Regions from separate parts of the Paenibacillus sp. FSL H7-0716 genome, predicted to be linked through region 2. Evidence: a T-box and tRNA genes for the amino acid it is inferred to sense, from the RefSeq annotation. Region 2 holds a T-box; the other holds one or more tRNA genes.

Region 1 (11,260 bases), on a different contig from region 2:
CTTTTCTTGCAAGATAAGGATAAACCTATTGAAGTCTATCTTCTTCAAATCATAAAAAAGACCCGCCATAACGGCGGGTCTTAGAAGTCTGCTATAAAAGCAGATTATCTTTTGAGGTTGTAGAAGGATTTCAGGCCGTTGTATTGAGCCAATTCACCCAACTCATCTTCGATGCGAAGCAATTGGTTGTATTTAGCAACACGGTCTGTACGGGAAGGAGCACCTGTTTTGATTTGACCAGCATTAGTCGCAACAGCGATGTCAGCGATTGTGCTATCTTCGGATTCACCGGAGCGGTGGGAGATAACTGCTGTGTAACCAGCACGTTTAGCCATTTCGATAGCATCAAAAGTTTCAGTCAATGTACCAATTTGGTTAACCTTAACCAAGATGGAGTTACCGATACCTTTTTCGATACCTGTTGCAAGACGCTCAGTGTTAGTTACGAACAAGTCGTCACCAACCAATTGGACTTTGTCGCCCAATTTTTCAGTAAGCAATTTCCAGCCATCCCAGTCGTCTTCGGACATACCGTCTTCGATTGTGATGATAGGATATTTTTCAACCCATGAAGCAAGAAGGTCAACATACTCAGCGGAAGTGTAAGATTTACCTTCGCCAGCAAGGGTGTATTTACCGTCTTTGTAGAACTCAGTGGAAGCAACGTCCATACCCAAGAATACGTCAACACCTGGTTTGTAACCAGCTTTTTCAATAGCTTCGATGATTGTAGTGATTGCTTCTTCATTCGAACCAAGGTTCGGCGCGAAACCACCTTCGTCACCAACAGCTGTGTTCAGGCCTTTGGATTGAAGTACGGATTTCAAGTTGTGGAAGATTTCAGCACCTGTGCGAAGAGCTTCTTTGAAGCTTGGAGCGCCTACAGGAAGAACCATGAACTCTTGAACGTCGATGTTGTTATCCGCATGCTCACCACCATTGATGATGTTCATCATTGGTACTGGAAGAGTTTTAGCGTTGAATCCGCCCAGGTATACGTACAAAGGAATATCCAAAGCTGCTGCAGCTGCACGAGCTACTGCCATGGATACAGCTAGGATTGCGTTAGCACCCAATTTACCTTTGTTAGGAGTTCCGTCCAAAGTAATCATCAATTTGTCGATGCCCACTTGGTCAAGAGCGTCCATACCGATAACTTCTGGAGCGATGATTTCATTTACGTTCTCAACAGCTTTCAGAACGCCTTTACCCATGTAACGGGATTTGTCGCCATCACGAAGTTCTACAGCTTCGTGAGCACCAGTGGAAGCGCCGGAAGGAACGATAGCGCGGCCTTTAGCACCGGATTCCAGATAAACGTCAACCTCTACTGTAGGGTTACCACGGGAGTCAAGGACTTCGCGAGCATATACATCAGAAATAATAGTCATGTAAGTTAATCTCCTTTTAACATTGTTTTGGGTCTTACTTGTATAGCTTAAAATCAAAGGCGTTATACCTTACCTTACTTACGGCTAGCAATCATGGATTGTCCGGTCATTTCCGCAGGTTGAGGAAGTCCCATCAAATCTAGGATTGTTGGTGCTACGTCTGCAAGAATACCGGATTCACGCAATACAACATTCTCAGTAGTCACGATGAACGGAACAGGATTGGTTGTATGAGCTGTGAACGGGCGACCGTTCTCGTCAAATACCATATCTGCATTACCATGGTCAGCGATAATAATGGCAACGCCACCTTTGGCAACAACCGCATCCACTACTTTACCCACACACTCATCCGTCACTTCTACAGCCTTGATTGTTGGTTCCAGCATGCCGGAGTGTCCAACCATATCAGGATTGGCAAAGTTAAGAATGATAGCATCCTGTCTTTCCGCTTCGATTTCCGCTACGCAGGCTGCAGCCACTTCGTATGCGCTCATCTCAGGTTGAAGATCATAGGTTGCCACTTTAGGAGAGTTGATTAAGATCCGGGTTTCCCCAGGAAGCTCCTCGTCACGTCCACCGCTGAAGAAGAAGGTTACATGCGGATATTTTTCAGTTTCCGCGATGCGCAGTTGCTTCTTGTTTTGTTGAACAAGCACTTCACCCAATGTGTTATCCAGGTTCTTCGGTGAGTAGGCTACATAACCTTGTACCGTTTCGCTGAAAGTAGTTAGGCATACGAAGTGCAGGTTTTGCGGGAACAAAGGACCACGGTCGAAACCGCGGAAATCTTGATTCGTGAACACTTGTGACAATTGAATAGCACGGTCAGGACGGAAGTTGAGGAACACGACGGAATCGCCGCTCTCTACTGCCGTTACAGGTTTGCCTTCACTGTCTACAATTACACTAGGTTCAACGAATTCATCAAATACCGAGTTTTCATAAGATGAAGTGATGGCTTGCACAGCATCCGTGTATTTAGGGCCTTCACCATAAACCATAGCACGGTAGGCTTTCTCTACACGTTCCCAACGTTTATCACGATCCATTGCGTAATAACGTCCGGACACCGTTGCAATTGTACCCACGCCAACCTCTTCGATTTTAGCTACTAGATCTTGGACAAACTTCTTCCCACTATCAGGAGCTACGTCACGGCCGTCCATAAAAGCATGGATATACACTTCATGCATATCTTCTTTTTTAGCCAGGTCAAGCATAGCAAACAGGTGGTTAATATGGCTATGTACCCCTCCGTCGGATACAAGCGCATATAGGTGAAGCTTTTTGCCAGTGTTCTTAGCATTTCTCACTGCACTAACCAGGGTTTCGTTATCGAAGAACTCGCCCTCGCGGATCGATTTATCGATACGAGTCAAATCCTGATAAACGATCCGGCCTGCACCAATATTCAAATGCCCTACTTCGGAATTGCCCATTTGCCCTTCCGGAAGGCCTACAGCTTCACCGCAAGCAGTGAGTGTAGTGTTAGGATATTGTTTCAGGTAACGGTCATAGTTAGGTTTGTTGGCTTGAGCAACGGCATTACCTTCTGTCGTTCCACGCAAACCAAAACCATCCATGATGATCAAAGCTACGGGTTTTGGAGCTGACATCTTACTTCGCCCCCTCAACCAATTGAACGAAGGAATCCGGTTGTAAGCTGGCACCGCCAACAAGCGCACCATCGATGTCGCTTTGGCCCATGTACTCAGTTACATTCTCAGGCTTCACGCTGCCGCCGTATTGAATACGAACAGCTTCAGCTGTTGCTGCATCATACAGATCTTTTACAAGACTGCGGATGTATGCAATAACTTCGTTAGCATCTTGGGAAGTGGAAGATTTACCTGTGCCAATAGCCCAGATAGGTTCGTATGCAATAACAACTTTTGCTGCTTGCTCGGCACTAAGACCTTGGAATGCAGCTTCAGTTTGTACTTTACATACTGCTTTAGTTTGATCAGCTTCACGCTCTTCGAGCTTTTCGCCAACACATACGATAGGAGTAATTCCGTGACGGAATGCAGCATGCATTTTCTTATTCACGATTTCATCCGTTTCGCCAAAATAAGCACGACGCTCAGAGTGGCCAATGATAACATAGTCCACACCAAGATCACTTAGCATTACACCACTGATCTCGCCTGTGTAAGCACCGTTATCCTCAAAGTGTAGGTTTTGTGCACCAATCTTGATGTTAGTACCTTTTGCAGCTGCTACAAGTGCAGGCAGGTTAGTAAATGGAGCGCAGATTACAGTCTCAACGCCTTCTACTTCTGCTTTGCCTTTAATTTCAGCAATAAAGCTTTCTGCTTCAGGAACTGTTTTGAACATTTTCCAGTTACCTGCAATAATAGGTGTTCTCATGACTTATGTTGCCTCCTTCTTAGGTCTTACTTATCGTTCAGTGCTTCTACGCCAGGAAGCGCCTTGCCTTCCATGAACTCAAGGGATGCACCGCCACCAGTGGAGATATGATCCATTTGATCAGCCAGGTGGAATTTCTCTGCTGCTGCTGCGGAATCTCCGCCACCAATAACAGTGTAACCTTCAGTAGTTGCACAAGCTTTTGCTACTGCAAGTGTACCTTCAGCGAATTTATCGATTTCGAATACGCCCATAGGTCCATTCCAGACAACCAGCTTGGAGTTCTTGATAATATCGGCATAAAGTTCACGAGTCTTAGGTCCGATATCCAGTCCTTCCCAACCTTCTGGGATTTCATTGTAATCAACGATCTTAGTGTTAGCGTCAGCACCAAATTTATCAGCAACAACAACATCAACTGGAAGCATGAAGTTTTTACCAAGTGCTTTTGCTTTTTCGATGAATCCAAGAGCAACGTCAAGTTTGTCGTTGTCTACTAGTGATTTACCGATTTCAAAGCCTTGTGCTTTAGTGAATGTATAAGACAATCCACCGCCGATCAGGACGTTATCAGCCAAAGACAACAAGTTATCAATAACATCAATCTTGTCTTTAACTTTCGAACCACCGATGATCGCAGTGAAAGGACGTTCTGGGTTAGAAAGAGCTTTACCAAGAACGGACAATTCTTTCTCCATCAAAAGACCGGATACAGCTGGTAGGAAATGAGCGATACCTTCTGTCGATGCATGTGCACGGTGAGCTGCACCAAACGCATCATTAACAAACAAATCAGCCAATTCAGCGAATTGTTTAGCCAGTTCAGGATCGTTTTTCTCTTCACCTGGGTAGAAACGAACATTCTCAAGCACAAGTACGTCGCCTTCGCCTAGCTCAGCGATTTTTACTTTTACAGCTTCGCCAATTGCTTCATCAGCTTTAGCTACTGGTTTGCCAAGAAGCTCGGACAAACGTTCAGCAGCAGTAGTCAAACGCATGGAATCTACGAATTCGCCTTTAGGACGACCCATATGACTCGCAAGAATGATCTTTGCACCGTTCTCGATCAAATATTTAATGGTTGGAAGTGTTTCGCGAATACGAGTATCATCAGTAATTTTACCGTCTTCTACAGGTACGTTGAAATCCACGCGTACAAATACGCGCTTACCCTTTACTTCTACATCACGGACGCTTTTTTTGTTCATGATTAATTCCTCCACACCCAAAATTGTTTCTAGCAGGAAACAAGAAATACATTTAGAAAGAGCGGAAACAAGGAATTTCTGTTTCCGCTCTATAGATGTTGCTTATATCAAGTCAATTACTTAGCGATTTTAGCGAATTTCTCCAAAGTACGAACCAATTGTGCAGTGTAGGACATTTCATTGTCATACCAAGCAACAGTTTTAACCAGTTGTTTGTCGCCAACAGTCAATACTTTAGTTTGTGTAGCATCGAACAGGGATCCGAAAGTCATACCTTTGATGTCGGAAGATACGATTTCATCTTCAGTGTAACCATAAGTGTCTGGATCGGAAGCTGCTTTCATTGCTGCGTTGATTTCTTCAACAGTAACGCTCTTATCAAGAACAGTTACAAGCTCAGTCAGGGAACCAGTTGCAACTGGAACACGTTGAGCTGCACCATCCAATTTACCTTTAAGTTCTGGAATAACCAGACCGATTGCTTTAGCAGCACCAGTAGTGTTAGGAATGATGTTCTCAGCTGCTGCACGAGCGCGTCTGAAGTCACCTTTAGCATGTGGAGCATCCAAAGTGTTTTGGTCACCAGTGTATGCATGAATTGTAGTCATCAAGCCTTCAACGATACCGAACTTGTCGTTCAGTACTTTTGCCATTGGAGCTAGGCAGTTAGTTGTGCAAGATGCGCCGGAAATAACAGTCTCAGTACCATCAAGAATGTCATCGTTAACGTTGTAAACGACAGTTTTCATGTCGCCAGTAGCTGGAGCGGAGATAACTACTTTCTTAGCTCCACCTTTCAAGTGTTTTTCAGCTGCTTCTTTAGTTGTGAAGAAACCTGTGCACTCAAGTACGATATCAACGCCTAGGTCGCCCCATGGCAATTCTTCAGGGTTGCGGTTAGCAAGAACCTTAACTTCTTTACCATTGACTTTGAAGAAGCCATCATGCACTTCAACATCACCTTGGAATTTACCTTGAGTTGTATCATATTTAAGCAAATGAGCAAGCATCTTAGCGTCAGTCAAGTCGTTGATTGCTACCACTTCGATACCTTCTACATTTTGAATACGGCGGAAAGCAAGGCGTCCAATACGTCCAAAACCGTTAATTCCAACTTTTACACTCATTGAATAGTTCCTCCTAGAATTCGTTTTATTTATTCAAAACAGACGGTGAGGTCTGTCATGACAACAATGTTAAGTATGATGCAAGAAGTATGTTATTGCCTGCAATCTAAAAACTACGAAGATAGCTGTAGTTGATTGTCAATTTCCTTGCCTATTTCTACTGCGGCGGCCTCGTCCGTGACGAGAATATTCTCCTGCCCGAAACGCAGCATGGCATGAATGGCTTTGGCCTTGGGTTTGCCTCCTGCAATACCGATGACTTTCTCTGTCCGGATGATATCTTCTAGACGTAGACCCATCGTAAGCATGGTATGGACAACCTGACCCTCTTCATTGAAATAATAGCCAAAAGATTCGGCCACTGCCCCTTCACCCTGGATTTCCGAGACTGTAGCCTCGTCCAGTTTGCGGCGGCGGGTCATTTCAATGGCATCCCCAATCCCATGTACAATAATACGCGAACTGCGGATGGTTTGTACAATCTCTCCAATATTAGAGTCAAGCGCCAGCGATTGGTATGCATCCCCACTAAGCAAATCAGGGACATGCAGCAACCGGTAGTTGGCTCCAACCCGCTTTGCCATTGTTGAGGCAATCGTGTTGGCTTGAATCTCCATACTCTCTCCTAATCCTCCACGCGCCGGAACAAACCAAGCGTTCTTATAGGAAAGGGACAACGGCGGTGTCAGTTGATCAGCCATATCGGCAAGCGTCGATCCACCTGTGACGGCAACTGTATCATCTGCGCGAAGTATACTCAGCAGCGCTTTCGCACCCGCTCGGCCAAGCTCTCGTTTGGTGAACGGCGATGACTCACAATCACCCGGTACTACAATAACTTTATCCAGACCATACGTTGCTCGAATTTTCTCTTCCAGCTCATCCAGACCAAATAGGCTCTTAACAACCGGCTCTAGCAAATCAAGCAGTCTACGTCCAGCAGCGCTAATGCGCATGCCAACACTCTCGATCTCAATAAGCCCTTGCGATTTCAGAAGATCCGTCTCGGCACGCAGTACCCGCTCAGTCATATCTAGCGAAGCGGCTAGCGTTCTGCGCCCAATAATATCGGACAGCATGATCTGATGAAGAATCGTGTACCGTCTCTTAAGGGTTTCCATGAGATCAGGCAGAAGCTGCTTTTGGATATCTAATAAATTACGCATACTTTCACTCCTGCAACTTCGTCTTCCTCTATTCCCTTGTTCATGGTCTCAAAACGTCCCGGGTAAACTTTTTAAGTCCCACCCATATTCTAACCAAATATTGCTCGAAGCGCAAGTCTTCCGAGAGTAGAATTCTCAAGCGCTTGTCTTCTTATACATGAATAAGGTCAGAAAAAGATATAGCGCCCGATGCCTGTCCCTAGAGCGCCTGTCCAGTATTAATATTACATTGCAATTGTGTAAAAATTGTATTATAATCATTTTTGTTGCGCCCGTGGTCCAATGGATATGACGTAGGCCTCCGAAGCCTGAGATCCAAGTTCGATTCTTGGCGGGCGCGCCATTAATTTCATTTTTGCACATAATTTAGTAGTGCCTATACTACTACTTAACCAAAGAGCCGCTTGTCGGCTCTTTTTTTTGAATATAAGTTTGACTTTCTTTGACTTTTTGTTTGAATTTGTTTATCATGTGGGTAATACGGCAAGAGTAAAAATGAATACATTTAAAGAACCAATATCAAGGAGGTTTTCCACGTGAGTTATATTCCTATGGTAGTAGAACAGAGCAACCGCGGCGAGCGCGCTTATGACATCTATTCCCGCCTGCTGAAGGACCGCATCATTTTCCTTGGAACGGAGGTTAATGACGTGGTAGCCAATTCTATCATCGCACAAATGCTGTTCTTGGCTGCCGAAGATCCTGACAAGGACATTCACCTTTACGTGAATAGCCCAGGCGGTTCCATTACTGCAGGTATGGCTATTTTTGATACAATGCAGTACATTAAACCAGACGTTTCCACCATCTGTGTGGGTATGGCAGCTTCCATGGGAGCTTTCCTGCTAAACGCTGGCGCCAAAGGCAAACGCTTTGCACTGCCTAACAGCGAGATCATGATCCACCAGCCTCTGGGTGGTGCTCAAGGTCAAGCAACGGACATTGAAATCCGTGCCCGCCGTATCCTCAAATTGCGCGATAAGCTGAACCGTATTCTAGCAGAACGTACGGGTCAACCTCTAGAACGTATTGAGAAGGATACAGATCGCGACTACTTCATGACTGCTGCAGACGCGGCTGAATACGGTATCGTAGATAAAGTAATCGAGAAGACATTGCCTAGCGGTGTGTAAGCTATAAAGTAAAAATATAAAGAGGCTGTGCTCTAACCATAACGGATAGGGCACAGCCTCTTTATATTTTATAGAAGACCTAAATCCAATTAAGCCAGCCCGCCATAACCTAGCGCGTCCAGCTTCTCGGCAATTACGCGATAACCCCGGCCATTCGGATGCAAATGATCAATGGATAACAGCCCTCTCTCATTTCCTGCGAACTCACTGTAAATTGAAGCAAATCCACAGACTCGACTGCTGTACTGTGCTGCGTATTGATTAAACTGTCTGACCCACTCTGTCGCACCAACCACCTGAGGATAGGGATTATATAATCCCACAATTCTAATGATAAAAGGTCTACGCGTCCTCGCCTTCAATTGTATGAGAATATTCATAATTGCAGAGAAATTTTGTTTGCATTCCTGAAGCGATCTGCGCAGCTCTGCGGATAAGTTCCCTTGCTGTCTTGCTGCGGATTTGGCCGCGTGAATCAAATCATTACCACCGATAGACACAGTGATGATATCGGCTTCTCGAACGGCCTCACGCATCATGGTATTTCCGCGCAGCCGCTGCTCCAGCTCTGAAGTAGTCATTCCGTTCACGCCTAAATTCGTAGAGGCTACAGTTGTCCGCAGTCTCCCTTCTGCCATTCTACGGTACACCGGTACAAAACCGTTACCTGGCAGAGCACCAAATCCAGTCGTCAAGGAATCGCCAATTGCAGTATATTGGTAGCCCATAGCTCTCCCCCGTTCATAAACTAGTTACTCCCTTTAGCATATGAACAAGAGACAACTCTGGTAAGGGGGAGATGTCTTGTGCCGACATTTGCGGAGATGAAGAATCTCCATTTATTTCATGCCAGCAAACGGGCTACTGCCATCCGGCAAAAGCTCTTTGAAACTAAAAGTATACTCAGGGAAGCCTGCAGCATAAGCTGTGTACTCATATAATTGGAAGAACAGAACAACCTTGTCGTCCTTCAGATAGAAATATTTCTCCGTATTTAATCCGTTGAATCCTCCCAAATAACTAGCCTCTGCCTTCAGCAGCTTGCTCAGCTTAGCATTCAGCTGTTTTTTGTAGTTTGGATTAGCTCCAAACAGGTCGCCCAACAATAGACGTTTACCATCCTTAAGCGAGAAGGTGAATGCCTCCCGGTTAGTCATTCCATGAGCGCCGCCCGTATCACTATACTGATGCATCACTATGCTGATCACACCATTTTGATTGTAGGTCACTACATAACCTGAATCATAGGTGTATTTGGGCTCTGCTCCATCTCGATCGGAGATATCCTGTTCTGCACCCGCCGCGAATTTCATAACACTTTCCTTCAAAGTATTATTAATAGCTTGTTGGGCACTGGAGTTGCCCAATCCACTGATCTTCGGGTAATCAAGCTGAATAAAAGCTTCTGCCCGATCTTTAGCATAAGTTTCCGTGGTTACCGTCAGCGCGTTCTGCGGTCTGTTCACCACATTCAGCCTACTAGCGGCCCGACTCCAATCTACCTTATAACCCATATAATCATTTAACAATCCTGATGGAACATAGAGGCGACTATTAATTAACTTCCCTTCATACTCTCGAATGAAATAGTTATTCACCCACACAGAAGTACCGTAACTGGATAATATCAACTTCGCCTTGGCCGATCCTTTTCCAATCATGTACGCATTTTCCTTCTTATTATACGCAAGCGGTAATCCCAACACATCTCGCATAAAAGTTATGGGAATCCAGGCCTGTCCTTCCTTCAGAATACCTTCCTGTAACGAATTTATCCCGTTTGCCTTTAAAACGATACGCGAATCAATAGCTTTATTCTCCGTTTTACTTGCTGCTGCATAACCCGTTTCGCTGGGCAGCAGACCTCCGCCAAACAATAAACCTGCTGACATCACCCCTATGCCCCATTTGCGTACTGATTCTTTTGAAATAATATTCATCATCTTATTTTTCCTCTCCTTTCCAATTTATTAAACAGAATCGTAGAGAACTTACACAAAAAAAGAGGCGCCCCCCACTATTACTAGTGGAAGATCACCTCTCCTCTCTGTATTCACCTTGTTCTGATACTATTTCAATTCATACATTACGCTTAGCTGAGTTGTAACTTTAACTACACCAGGTTGCACGGATGTGCTTGCACCAGCATCTGCTGCAGCCATATTCATTTTTAGATTCTGTTCAAAATAAACCGGAGTGATATCGCCATCATTTTGGCTGACCGTGATCACTTGACCCAAGCTGCGTTTAGCTGCCTTAGCAATAGCCCCTGCTTTAACATCTGCATTCGCCATCGCCTTTTCAATCACCTGAGCTTCAAATGCAGAAGTATCTTCCACAGAAAAACGTGCATTTCCGATATTATTCGCCCCTGCCGCAGATGCAGCGTCCAGCAATTCACCAACCTTAGTCAGATCTCTATAAGACACTAACAGCGTATGATTGGCGTTGTATCCCTTCACTTGCTGTCCTTCTTTTTCGCTGTAACTATAATTGGGTTGCACATAAAACTGCGTGCTTTGAATATCTTTATCTGCAATTTTCCAAGTATTCTTCAGTAAAGCCATAATCTTCTGAATTTTAGCGGCATTGGTCTTCTGCGCTTCTTGCGCAGTTGTGGCCGTAGTATCCACACCGATGGTCAAGTATACGATATCCGGCTTGAGGGACAATTCGCCTTTACCTACTACACTAACAACATTTTTCTGCACTTCATCTGCGTAAGCCTTTGCAGGACCTTGGAAAACACCACTCATGCCGATCCCTCCAATTAACAAACTCCCTACGATCATCACTGAACCAATTTTCTTCAATAAACCTTTCATATTTGCCAGCCCCTTTCATTTCTTGTGATTTGTTATT
Region 2 (11,260 bases):
TCGTTCAGCCGGTTCTAGATGAACTAAACAATCTAAAAAAATAGCTTTCGCCCTATGCATGTAGGAATGAACCTACAGGACCCGCGTGCAATTCTTGCACACGGGTTTTTCCATTCATAGGCATCGGCAGAATTGAACAATGGAGGATTTGAAATGAATGAGCAGCAACTGACTACCTTGTTGAACCAGATGACGCTTGAAGAAAAGATTGCACAATTGCAGCAGCTAGCCGCTAATTTCTATGAAGGGGCAGAGGATGGAGGACAAATCACTGGCCCTATGGCATCCATGGGAATTACGGACCACATGATCGAGAGCAGCGGCTCTGTACTTGGTCTATCAGGTGCAGCGCAAGTCATTGCGGTTCAGGAAGCCCATTTACGCAAAAATAGATTGGGTATTCCCTTGCTGATGATGGCGGATATTGTGCATGGCTTCAAGACGATTTTTCCGGTCCCGCTGGCAATTGGCTGCTCTTGGGATATGGATCGCGCAGAGCTGAGCGCCGAGATTGCGGCTAAAGAAGCGGCAGTCTCCGGTGTGCACGTTACTTATGCGCCAATGGCGGATCTTGTACGGGACCCGCGTTGGGGAAGAGTAATGGAATCTACAGGAGAAGATCCATATTTGAATGGTAGGTTTGCCCGTGCGTTTGTGCGCGGATTTCAAGGAAGCGACTTGACTGGTGATGTGGATCGTCTGGCGGCTTGTATCAAGCACTTTGCTGCCTATGGTCTATCCGAAGGCGGTCGTGATTATAATACGGTGGATTTATCGGAACGGCAGCTGCGTGAATATTATCTGCCGGCCTATCGTGCAGCACTGGATGAAGGTGCAGAAATGGTTATGACTTCATTTAATACCATTGATGGGATTCCGATAAGCGGCAACGTTAAGCTGCTTCGCCAGCTGCTTCGTGAGGAATGGGGATTTGATGGCGTATTGATTTCGGATTGGGGTGCAGTGAAGGAACTGATCCCACATGGTGTCGCCGAGGATGAGGCTGAGGCAGCACTTAAAGCCATCAAAGCTGGTGTAGACATCGAGATGATGACGGCTTGTTACGTTCATCAGCTTCCGGCGCTTGTTGCAGATGGACAAGTAGATGAAAAGATTATTGATGAAGCTGTGCTTCGTATTTTGAAATTGAAGCAAAGATTGGGCTTGTTCGAGCATCCGTTCCGCGGAGCTGACGTCGAGAAAGAGCGTGAGGTAATTTTCTGTGAAGATCATCGAAATGCGGCGCGTGAGTTGGCGGTTAAATCCTGCGTACTGCTCAAGAATGATCAGGTTCTGCCGCTTGCTGCAGAGCAACGGATTGCGCTAATTGGACCGTTTGCTACTAGCGGAGATATTCTTGGACCGTGGTCGTGGTTGGGTTCAACGGAAGAGGCAAGCCGTCTTGCACCGGCACTTCAAGCTCGGGCAGGTGCGGGTAAGATTACTGTTGCAGAAGGTTCTGGAGTCGATAGCTTTACAGAGGAACAGTGGCTGGAGGCGGAAGCGGCTGCTAAGCAAGCTGATGTGATTGTACTGGCGCTTGGTGAACATTCAGAGATGAGTGGAGAAGCGGGCAGCCGTTCAGATATCCGTTTGCCGGAAGCGCAGCTTGAGCTTTTACAACGTCTGAAACAGCTGAATAAGCCTATCGTGGTGGTGTTGTTTAATGGACGTCCACTAGACTTGGCCGGCGTGTACGAGCATGCAGATGCTATTCTGGAAGCCTGGTTCCCTGGCAGTGAAGGCGGAGCGGCAATTGCCAGTCTACTTTATGGAGATGAGAATCCTTCAGGAAGATTAACGATGTCTTTCCCGGTATCCGTTGGGCAGATTCCAGTCTATTACAATCATTTCAACACTGGACGCCCCTTACATGCTCCGGGTGCCGACAAACGTTATGTCTCGCAATATCTGGATATTCCTAATGAGCCGCTTTTGCCATTTGGTTTTGGACTGAGCTATACGACATTTAGCTATAGTGAACCAATTCTGTCCGGTGAAATCATGACTGAAAATCAGCCTATTGAAATAAAAGTTACGGTGACCAATACTGGAGAAGTAGATGGGGAAGAGGTAGTGCAGCTGTATATCCGAGACATTTCCGGAGAGGTCGTCAGACCGATGAAGGAACTGAAGGATTTTGCCAAGATCAACCTCTCACCAGGGGAAAGTCGTGAAGTGACCTTTACCCTTACCGAACAGCAGCTTCGTTACTATCATAGCGATCTAAGCTTTAGCAGCGATCCGGGACGATTTAAATTATTCGTCGGTTCGAACAGCAATGAGGTTAAAGAACGGGATTTTTGCTTAACATTAGCATAAGTAGAATATATACGGCAGTAACGCCGTAATGGAGGAAGTGTATAATATGACTACTAATTTGAATACTAACATCCGTTTAAACGCCGGAGATCTATCCTTCACTTTTACAAACAGCGGGGACTTGTTCCAAGTCCTCTACGAACGGACAATGATCAATCAATTGCTGCCAAGCATTGTGGATGGTTCATTATCCAATCTATATTTGCGAGTGCACAATGATGGAAACATTCAAGCCATTCCTTTGCTTGGCATTCATTCTTCAAGCACTGTACGTAAGGCTGGAAACCGTTTGGTTTGGGAAGGTACTGCGGAAAATATAGAATATCAAGTTATTTTCACCCCTACTGCAGGAGGAGCTTGGTTCTGGGATGTGAAGCTTACTGGACAAAATGCAGAGGTAGATCTTGTGTACGGACAGGATGTAGGGATTGCTGATATCGCCGCTGTCCGCAGTAATGAAGCTTACCTGTCACAGTATATCGATCATGCGGTATTTGAGGATCAATCCAAAGGGTACGTTGTTTGCTCTAGACAGAATCAGCCACAGGGCGGGAAATTCCCATATCTGCAACAGGGTTCACTTACCAAGGCAACAAGCTTCTCAACAGATGGTTTTCAATTCTTTGGACTGTCCTATAAAGAAACCAACCAACCAGAGAGCTTGGGTCGTGAGCAATTAAGTAATGAAATCTATCAATATGAATTCGCATATACTGCGCTGCAATCGGAACGGGTGAAGCTGAGCGGGGAAACACGGTTTGTGTTCTACGGATTGTTTAAGCAAGATCATCCAGAAGCGATCACTGCGTTAGAATTTGCTAATGATATTGCTGCGGCTTGGGATGCTGTTAAAGATTTACCTTTAGAAGCTGAAGCAGCACTTGAACGTTCTTTCTTCTCGAAGGAGCTGGGAGCACCGCTGGCTGCAGATTCGCTGACAGAGAAAGAGATCGAGGTCTTGTTTCCGGTTCGTTATCAGGAGGAGAGAGAAGGAGACACACTACTTTCCTTTTTCACGGAGAATTATGAGCACGTAGTATTAAAAGAGAAAGAAATGCGCGTAGAACGGCCACACGGCCATATCCTGATGAGTGGGGATAACGCTCGGCTTAATGATAAGGTCATCACAACAACTTCTTATATGTACGGGATCTTTAACTCCCAAGTGGTAATTGGAAATACCAATTTCAATAAGCTAATGTCCAATCCAAGAAATGCGCTTAACATTCCAAAAGCTTCAGGACAACGCATTTATGTAGAGTGGAACGGTGAATATCGTTTGCTGACTATGCCTTCTCTATTTGAGGTTGGTTTCAACTATGCTCGTTGGTATTACAGAACAGATGGTGAATGCTTCATTATTACGAACTACACCACCGAAGATTCGCCAGAGATATTCCTGAATGTGCGTTCGGAAAGCGGACGAGCTTATCGTTATTTAGTCACTAATCAAATCACCATGAACGTTAATGAATACGAGCTTCCATATCAATTCAAGCAAGAAGGTGGAGCCGTAATCTTCTCGGCTGACAGAAGCGCACTAAGTGCTGGTGAATATCCTGACTTACAGTATAAATTACAGGTACAGGGTGCGGAGTTAACTCTGCAGGATGAAGGTAGACTTGTCTCTCCTGTTCAACCAACTGAAGCACCGTTAGCAGTACTGGAGCTGTCTGCCAGCAGTGAATGGACCTTGAATATTCAAGGCCTTCTGGATGGTAAGTCACTTGCTCCAAGAAATCGTTCAGCTGAGGAAGAGATTTCTGCTTATCGCGCATTTTATGCTGGTGTGATGAATGGCTTCCGCCTGACGCTTGGGGACGGAACAGAGGGTGAACTGTTTAAAGTTAACGCTCTGACTTGGTGGTACACACATAACATGCTGGTTCACTATTCGGTTCCACATGGTTTAGAGCAATATGGTGGCGCTGCTTGGGGAACACGGGATGTATGTCAGGGGCCTGTGGAATATTTCATGGCTACGCAAAAATACGAACAGGTTCGTGAAATTTTGCTGACGCTGTACAGTCATCAATATGAAGATGATGGCAACTGGCCACAATGGTTCATGTTTGATAAATACACGAAGATACAACAAGAAGAAAGCCATGGAGATATTATTGTATGGCCGCTTAAGGTGCTTGGAGACTACTTGGCAGTAACTCAGGATTACAGCATCTTGGGAGCAACAGTACCTTATACCCGTAAGCACAGCTTTGACTTTACAGAAGAAAAAGCGACGTTGCTGGATCACGCACGGAAGGAAATTGCTTATATTAAGGATCATTTCCTGCATGACACACATCTGTCTTCTTACGGTGATGGAGACTGGGATGATACGCTCCAGCCTGCAAATCCACAGCTGAAGCAGTATATGGTTAGCAGCTGGACAGTGGCGCTTACCTATCAGACACTTAATCAGTTCTCAGAGGTACTTCGTTCAGTTGATCAAGCTGAGGCAGAGGAGCTGAAGGCGATGGTGGAAGGAATCCGTAAGGATTTCCATACTCATATGCTTCAATCCGAAGTGATTCCTGGCTTCCTGTATATGGAGGACCCTGAGCAGATTAAGCTTATGGTGCACCCAAGTGACACAGAAACAGGTATTCAGTACCGTCTGCTGCCAATGACGCGCAGTATGATCAGTGAGCTGCTTACTCCGGAACAGGCCGAAGCACACTATGATGTCATTCAGGATAAACTATTCTGTCCTGACGGTGTACGTCTGATGAATCGTCCAGCTCAATATGTTGGCGGGGTCAGCACTCATTTCAAACGTGCGGAGCAAGCGGCTAACTTTGGCCGGGAAATTGGACTTCAATATGTGCATGCGCATATCCGTTATGTAGAGGCTATGGCCAAGCTCGGTAAAACCGATCAGGTCTGGAAGGGTCTGGCAGCGATTAATCCGATCGGAATCCGCGATGTGGTGCCAAACGCTGAACTACGTCAAGCTAACTCCTATTTCAGTAGCTCGGATGGTAAATTTAACACCCGTTATGAGGCACAGGAGAATTTCGATAAACTGCGCAATGGTGACGTAGCTGTTAAAGGTGGCTGGAGAATCTATTCCAGCGGTCCTGGGATCTATATGAACCAGTTAATCTCGAATGCACTAGGGATCCGTACAGAAGGTGGAGACTTAATTGTTGACCCTATTCTGCCGGAATCGCTGGATGGAATGCATTTTAGCTTTGAATATGCAGGCACTAAGGTAGACTTTATCTATCACCTTACAGGTCGTGAGATCAGTCGAATTACTATCAACGGTACGGAAGTGCAAACAGAAGGTACACCTAACCGCTATCGTAACGGTGGTGTTCGCATCAAACGTGCGGACTTTGATCGTCTCAGCACGGAAGCTGGAAATGTGATAGAGATTTATAAGTAACATTATATATAGAAGGGCAATCTCCGCGTTAAGCGCGGAAATTGCCCTTTTTTTGTATCTTCTACATTCGATTCGGTGTCGGTAACCCAAGCACTTCGAGCACATCTCCCAGGGTATCCTTGAATCTTGAAGTAAGCCAGAGGCGGAATTCGATCGTAGCTGGATCACCTTTTAGAATCGGACATACAGAATAGAAGTTGTTGAACAGTGTAGCTAAGGTATGTGCGTAAGTGCAGAGCGTATTTGGCGTTAACTCTATACTTGCTGAATGTAATATCTCTGGCCAGAGACTTAGCTGTCTTAGCAGCGCAAGCTCTGCTTTTTCCAATTCGGAAGGGAACTGAAGCTGTGCGGCAGCTTTAAGGACTGGGATCGTAGCTTTACTCAAAACACTTGTCGCACGCGCAAAAGTATACATCAGATAAACTCCGGTATTGCCGGATATTTCTGTAGCCTGTTTGAAATCAAACACGATTTCCGTTCCCAAATTAAACCGTAGCAGATAGTAGCGAATCGCAGCAGTGGCAATCATTCGGCTGGAGAGGCCGTCTTTATCGGAACGTGTGTGTTCGATGTTCTGTTCCATCAGTTCCACCAGATCGCTCACCTTAATCCCGATCCCCTGGCGTCCGGACATAGCATAAGAAGATTTGCCTTCTGAAATATCTATACCCAGCTCGGCCGCCGAGGCGGGACTAAGAGATACAACACCATAACTCACATGATGGAGTTTGTCTGCTTGCTCGTTATAACCTAGTGCCCCTAAGGCTTGCTTAACCATCTGTTGTGGATATTCCTGTCTGTAATCGATCACATTGATGAGTCTGTCCGCCTGCCCATAAGATTCTTGGGTTCCAGTTAATCCTGTTGTCCATAAACCGGACGAGAATTCGCTATAGGAGAAATCTCTGGTCAAAAGACCAAATTTCCAGAGATGATAGGCAATATCTTTGGCTGTATACGTTAAAATCCCATTCGAACGCACCAGCACCTTATCGAGATGATGCTCCTCTGAATCCGCTCCAATGTTAGCCTCTGTTCCTTGCTTCAGCACCCAGCAGCCTGCGAGTTTTCCTTCAGTCTCTTGTACAAAAACAGCTGTCTGCTTCAGTAGCTCAGCTGCGGCTGCCCAAAATCCCTCTTTTAAAATACTGCTCTCCCATACCAGCAAATCATAATAAATCCCAAAATGTTTCATTTCCTCTACATGCTCTCTAACGATGCGTTCAGCTACAAGGTTGCCCAGCCAGGCTTCGTTACCGCCCCCTAGTTCAAGGGAGTGCAGTATATCTGTGCGCTTGTGTGTCATCTCAGGGTTCAGCGCATATTCTTTGTTCACTTTGGCATAAAGATCCCAGCAAAAATCACCGAAACGTTGGTGTTCCCCTTCTAGAGGTATATTTAATAATCCAACAACTGTATCTGCCAGCTGATTGCCGAGATCATCAATGTAGTTATGAACCTCTACGTTATACCCAGTTCTTTTCATAATTCTGACTAGAGTATCGCCGATACAGGCGTTTCTTAGATGACCTACGTGAGCGGCTTTGTTGGGGTTGATAGAAGTGTGCTCGATGATGACTTTTTCTCCAGTGCTGGCAGGCAGTTCAAAGGAATGTTCAGCCCAGCTTTGCCAATTCATATACAAATTAATAAATCCGGGAGCAGCGACTTCAACTTTTTGTAAAAGACCGGCGAAGCGTCCTTGGAAATGAAGCTCTGCTTTCACTAATTCTGCTATGACCATTGGGGATTTTCGTAAAGTTTTGGCTAGCTGCATAGCGATATTGCATGAATAATCACCATGTTCTAGATTTGCTGGCTGTTCGATCAGAACGGCAATGTCCTCTGGATAGTCAGCTCCTAAGGTATTGAATACACGTTGTACACTGTGCTCGATTCCGTCTTTGATGATTTGATTTAACATGGTATACCCTCCTTTGAAAATACAAAAAAGCCCTCGTCTCAAAAGAGACGAGGGCTTTAGCGCTCGCGGTACCACTCTCGTTGCTGAACAAGTTGTTCAGCCACCTTACGGGATAACGGCCTTCAGCCGGGACTTCCTACTAAGGTTCAGAAGTCCATCTCACGGGTGCGCTTCATTAAAAGGATCTGTACCGGCTTACACTCTCCCGGCTCGCTGAGGACTAGATCTCGTTAACTACTCTCCCGCTCATCGATGCTTAATTAATTTTTACCAGTATACCTAATATTTCATAAAAAGCAATAGTGGTTAGCTTCTTAACAATCTTGGTTGCTCTTAGTTATTAGATTATCAGTTTAGTAGATTATAAATTTGGAAAAATAAGGCTGTCTTGTCATAGGACCAGCTGTTCCTTTGCACAACAGTCCACACGCTAACTCAAGCCAAGGAATATTACTATACGGAGCCACTAATCTTTCAAATTGTAGTGGAAGGGAGGAGTGAATAAAACATGGCTATTTTTTCTACTGGACCTATAGATAACAGCCCGATCCTAGGGGTCAGACCGTCGCAACTGGTAACCGTAAAAGTAGTTAATCGGGATTCTCTTAATCCTTATAATCTAGTTATTCAAGGTTTCCTTCTTAACGGATCAAGAACGATGTATGTGAATGAAACAGTAAATCTAGCACCTAATGAAGTCTTAACTAAGAACTATTTTGCCGACTTGGACGCATTTGAATTTGTGTTTACAACAGTAGAAGCAGTTGAAGCAGAGGTTGGGATTACAGTCTGGGGAAAACAGAACTCGGGGGCATTGGTAGATCCTCATCGCATAGTTGCATGGGAGAAGCAGGCAGTATTACTTTAATAATGATTTGAGTAAAACAGTTAACGTTAAAGGAGTGATGAGAAATTGAGTTATTTATCTACCGGACCGATAGACAATAGTATGGTAGGGGGTGTAAGACCTACTCAGCATGTTACTGTCAAAATTGATAACCGAAGTGACATTGATTCATCAATGGCTCTTGTTCAAGGATACTATATGGATGGGACAAGAACTTTATATGTAAGCGAGCTGATAAATGTAGCACCTAATGAAGTTATAACACGTGATTATTATGCCGATTTTGATGCGTTCGAATTTATTTTTACAACTACAAGTCTGGTAGATGATCCGATTCAAATTTCAGTATGGGGAAAAAATAGCGTTGGCCAGATTGTGACTGCCCATCGACTTGTACATGCAGAATTGCTTGGTGTAACGCAAGGGATAACTGGTGCGACCGGGGCGACTGGTGCAACCGGAGCGGATGGAGCAACGGGAGCAACAGGAGCGACCGGAGCAGGAGAGACTGGAGCTACAGGGGCAGACGGAGCAACTGGCGCGACTGGTGCAACTGGAGCGGATGGAGCAACAGGAGCAACCGGAGCAGGAGAGACTGGAGCGACTGGTGCAGATGGAGCAACTGGCGCGACTGGTGCAACCGGAGCGGATGGAACAACGGGAGCGACAGGAGCAGGAGAGACAGGGGCAACAGGAGCAGACGGAGCAACTGGAGCAACTGGAGCGACTGGAGCAACTGGAGCGGATGGAGCAACAGGAGCAACCGGAGCAGGAGAGACTGGAGCGACTGGTGCAGATGGAGCAACTGGCGCGACTGGTGCAACCGGAGCGGATGGAGCAACGGGAGCGACTGGAGCAGGAGAGACAGGAGCAACAGGAGCAGACGGAGCAACAGGAGCAGACGGAGCAACTGGAGCAACGGGTGCAACCGGAGCGGATGGAGTAACGGGAGCAACCGGAGCAGGAGAGACTGGAGCGACTGGTGCAGATGGAGCAACTGGCGCGACTGGTGCAACCGGAGCGGATGGAACAACGGGAGCGACCGGAGCAGGAGAGACAGGGGCAACAGGAGCAGACGGAGCAACTGGAGCAACTGGAGCGACTGGTGCAACCGGAGCGGATGGAGCAACGGGAGCGACCGGAGCAGGAGAGACTGGAGCGACTGGTGCAGATGGAGCAACTGGAGCGACTGGAGCGACTGGTGCAACCGGAGCGGATGGAACAACGGGAGCGACCGGAGCAGGAGAGACAGGAGCAGACGGAGCAACTGGAGCAACTGGAGCAACTGGAGCGACTGGTGCAACCGGAGCGGATGGAGCAACGGGAGCGACCGGAGCAGGAGAGACTGGAGCTACAGGGGCAGACGGAGCAACTGGCGCGACTGGAGCAACGGGTGCAACGGGAGCGACCGGAGCAGGAGAGACTGGTGCAACTGGGGCGACTGGTGCAGACGGAGTAACTGGTGCAACGGGAGCGACTGGTGCAACCGGAGCGGATGGAGTAACGGGAGCGACTGGTGCAGATGGAGCAACTGGAGCGACTGGTGCAGACGGAGTAACTGGTGCAACTGGGGCGACTGGTGCAACCGGAGCGGATGGAGCAACAGGGGCGACCGGAGCAGGAGTGACTGGTGCAACGGGTGCAACCGGAGCAACAGGAGTAGCAGGAGCCACCGGAGCGACAGGAGTAGCTGGTGTAACCGGAGCAACCGGTGAAGTTGGAGTGACCGGAGCAACGGGAGTAGCTGGGGCGACAGGAGCGACAGGAGTAGCAGGAGCCACCGGAGCAACGGGAGTAGCAGGAGCCACCGGAGCAACGGGTGAAACAGGAGCGACTGGTGCAACAGGAGCAACAGGAGCCACCGGAGCAACGGGTGAAACAGGAGCCACCGGAGCGACAGGAGTAGCTGGGGTAACAGGAGCAACGGGTGAAGCTGGAGTGACCGGAGCAACAGGAGTAGCTGGGGCAACAGGAGCAACGGGAGCAACGGGAGCAGCTGGGGCAACCGGAGCGACAGGAGTATCTGGTGTAACCGGAGCAACTGGGCTTACTGGTGCAACAGGTGTAACCGGAGTAACTGGAGCTACAGGTCCGAACATTCAACAAGAAGGTTTTTCTGCTTTTAAGCCCTCATTGGCAATTTCCACATCTACCCAATTAACTGGCTGGACTGTGACAACACCTTTTTATGATAGCCCGTCCTTCGACGAAGTTGGGGGAAATTATACTATTCCGACAACTGGTAGATATTCGATTGAAGCGACTATCAATTACTCCACAACTGCCTCACTCACTGTCAGTCTTGGTACTGGAATTAATCCGGCTTTCGTAGTTCAGAGAACTTCTCCTACTGCAACAAATCTGGTAAGTGGCTTGTTCCCAGTACTTGATGTGAATGTTGCACTTATATTAGATTTGAGAGCAATTTTGGGAAGTGGTACTGTGACGCTGGCTGGAGAATTTGCATTAACCGCAGGTGATGTGATTGGCTTGTTCTATGTGGCAAATGGTTTGACGGTTCCTTTGAATTTGGGTGGCGCGAACTCAGCAGGTATCGTCTGGTCTGTTCATGAATTAACTTAAGTTTATCTTCGAGTTCAGTATTTACAACAGGGGTAATTCGGTAGCCGTAAGTATGGCTTTCGGGTTATCCCCTGTTTTGTTGGCGATATGTTATAAGAAGACTAGAGCGATGCTTATTAGGTTCTTCTTCTATTAATCCATTACGGATTTTCAGATTGCTATAATGTATCAAATATGTGTAACAGTAGTT

The links. A T-box is a leader RNA that pairs with one kind of tRNA and senses whether it is charged. The one in region 2 lies ahead of MHH60_RS16100 (arginine--tRNA ligase), so its partner is inferred to be a tRNA-Arg.
Region 1: it encodes a tRNA-Arg, which carries the amino acid that the T-box ahead of MHH60_RS16100 (arginine--tRNA ligase) is inferred to sense. The anticodon was not compared.

What each region holds. Positions count from the first base shown of each region.
Region 1 is NZ_JBBODA010000023.1:85,128-96,387, reverse strand. It holds gene eno (phosphopyruvate hydratase) at 105-1,391, opposite strand; gene gpmI (2,3-bisphosphoglycerate-independent phosphoglycerate mutase) at 1,466-3,010, opposite strand; gene tpiA (triose-phosphate isomerase) at 3,012-3,764, opposite strand; gene MHH60_RS24125 (phosphoglycerate kinase) at 3,791-4,972, opposite strand; gene gap (type I glyceraldehyde-3-phosphate dehydrogenase) at 5,089-6,099, opposite strand; gene MHH60_RS24115 (sugar-binding transcriptional regulator) at 6,213-7,265, opposite strand; tRNA gene MHH60_RS24110 (tRNA-Arg) at 7,534-7,608, shown strand; gene clpP (ATP-dependent Clp endopeptidase proteolytic subunit ClpP) at 7,802-8,398, shown strand; gene MHH60_RS24100 (GDSL-type esterase/lipase family protein) at 8,488-9,126, opposite strand; gene MHH60_RS24095 (PdaC/SigV domain-containing protein) at 9,238-10,341, opposite strand; gene MHH60_RS24090 (SIMPL domain-containing protein) at 10,468-11,223, opposite strand.
Region 2 is NZ_JBBODA010000011.1:62,961-74,220, reverse strand. It holds gene MHH60_RS16115 (extracellular solute-binding protein) at 1-44, shown strand, start outside; gene bglX (beta-glucosidase BglX) at 154-2,322, shown strand; gene MHH60_RS16105 (GH36-type glycosyl hydrolase domain-containing protein) at 2,369-5,713, shown strand; gene MHH60_RS16100 (arginine--tRNA ligase) at 5,775-7,640, opposite strand; T-box leader at 7,681-7,899, opposite strand; gene MHH60_RS16095 (hypothetical protein) at 8,149-8,508, shown strand; gene MHH60_RS16090 (collagen-like protein) at 8,554-11,070, shown strand.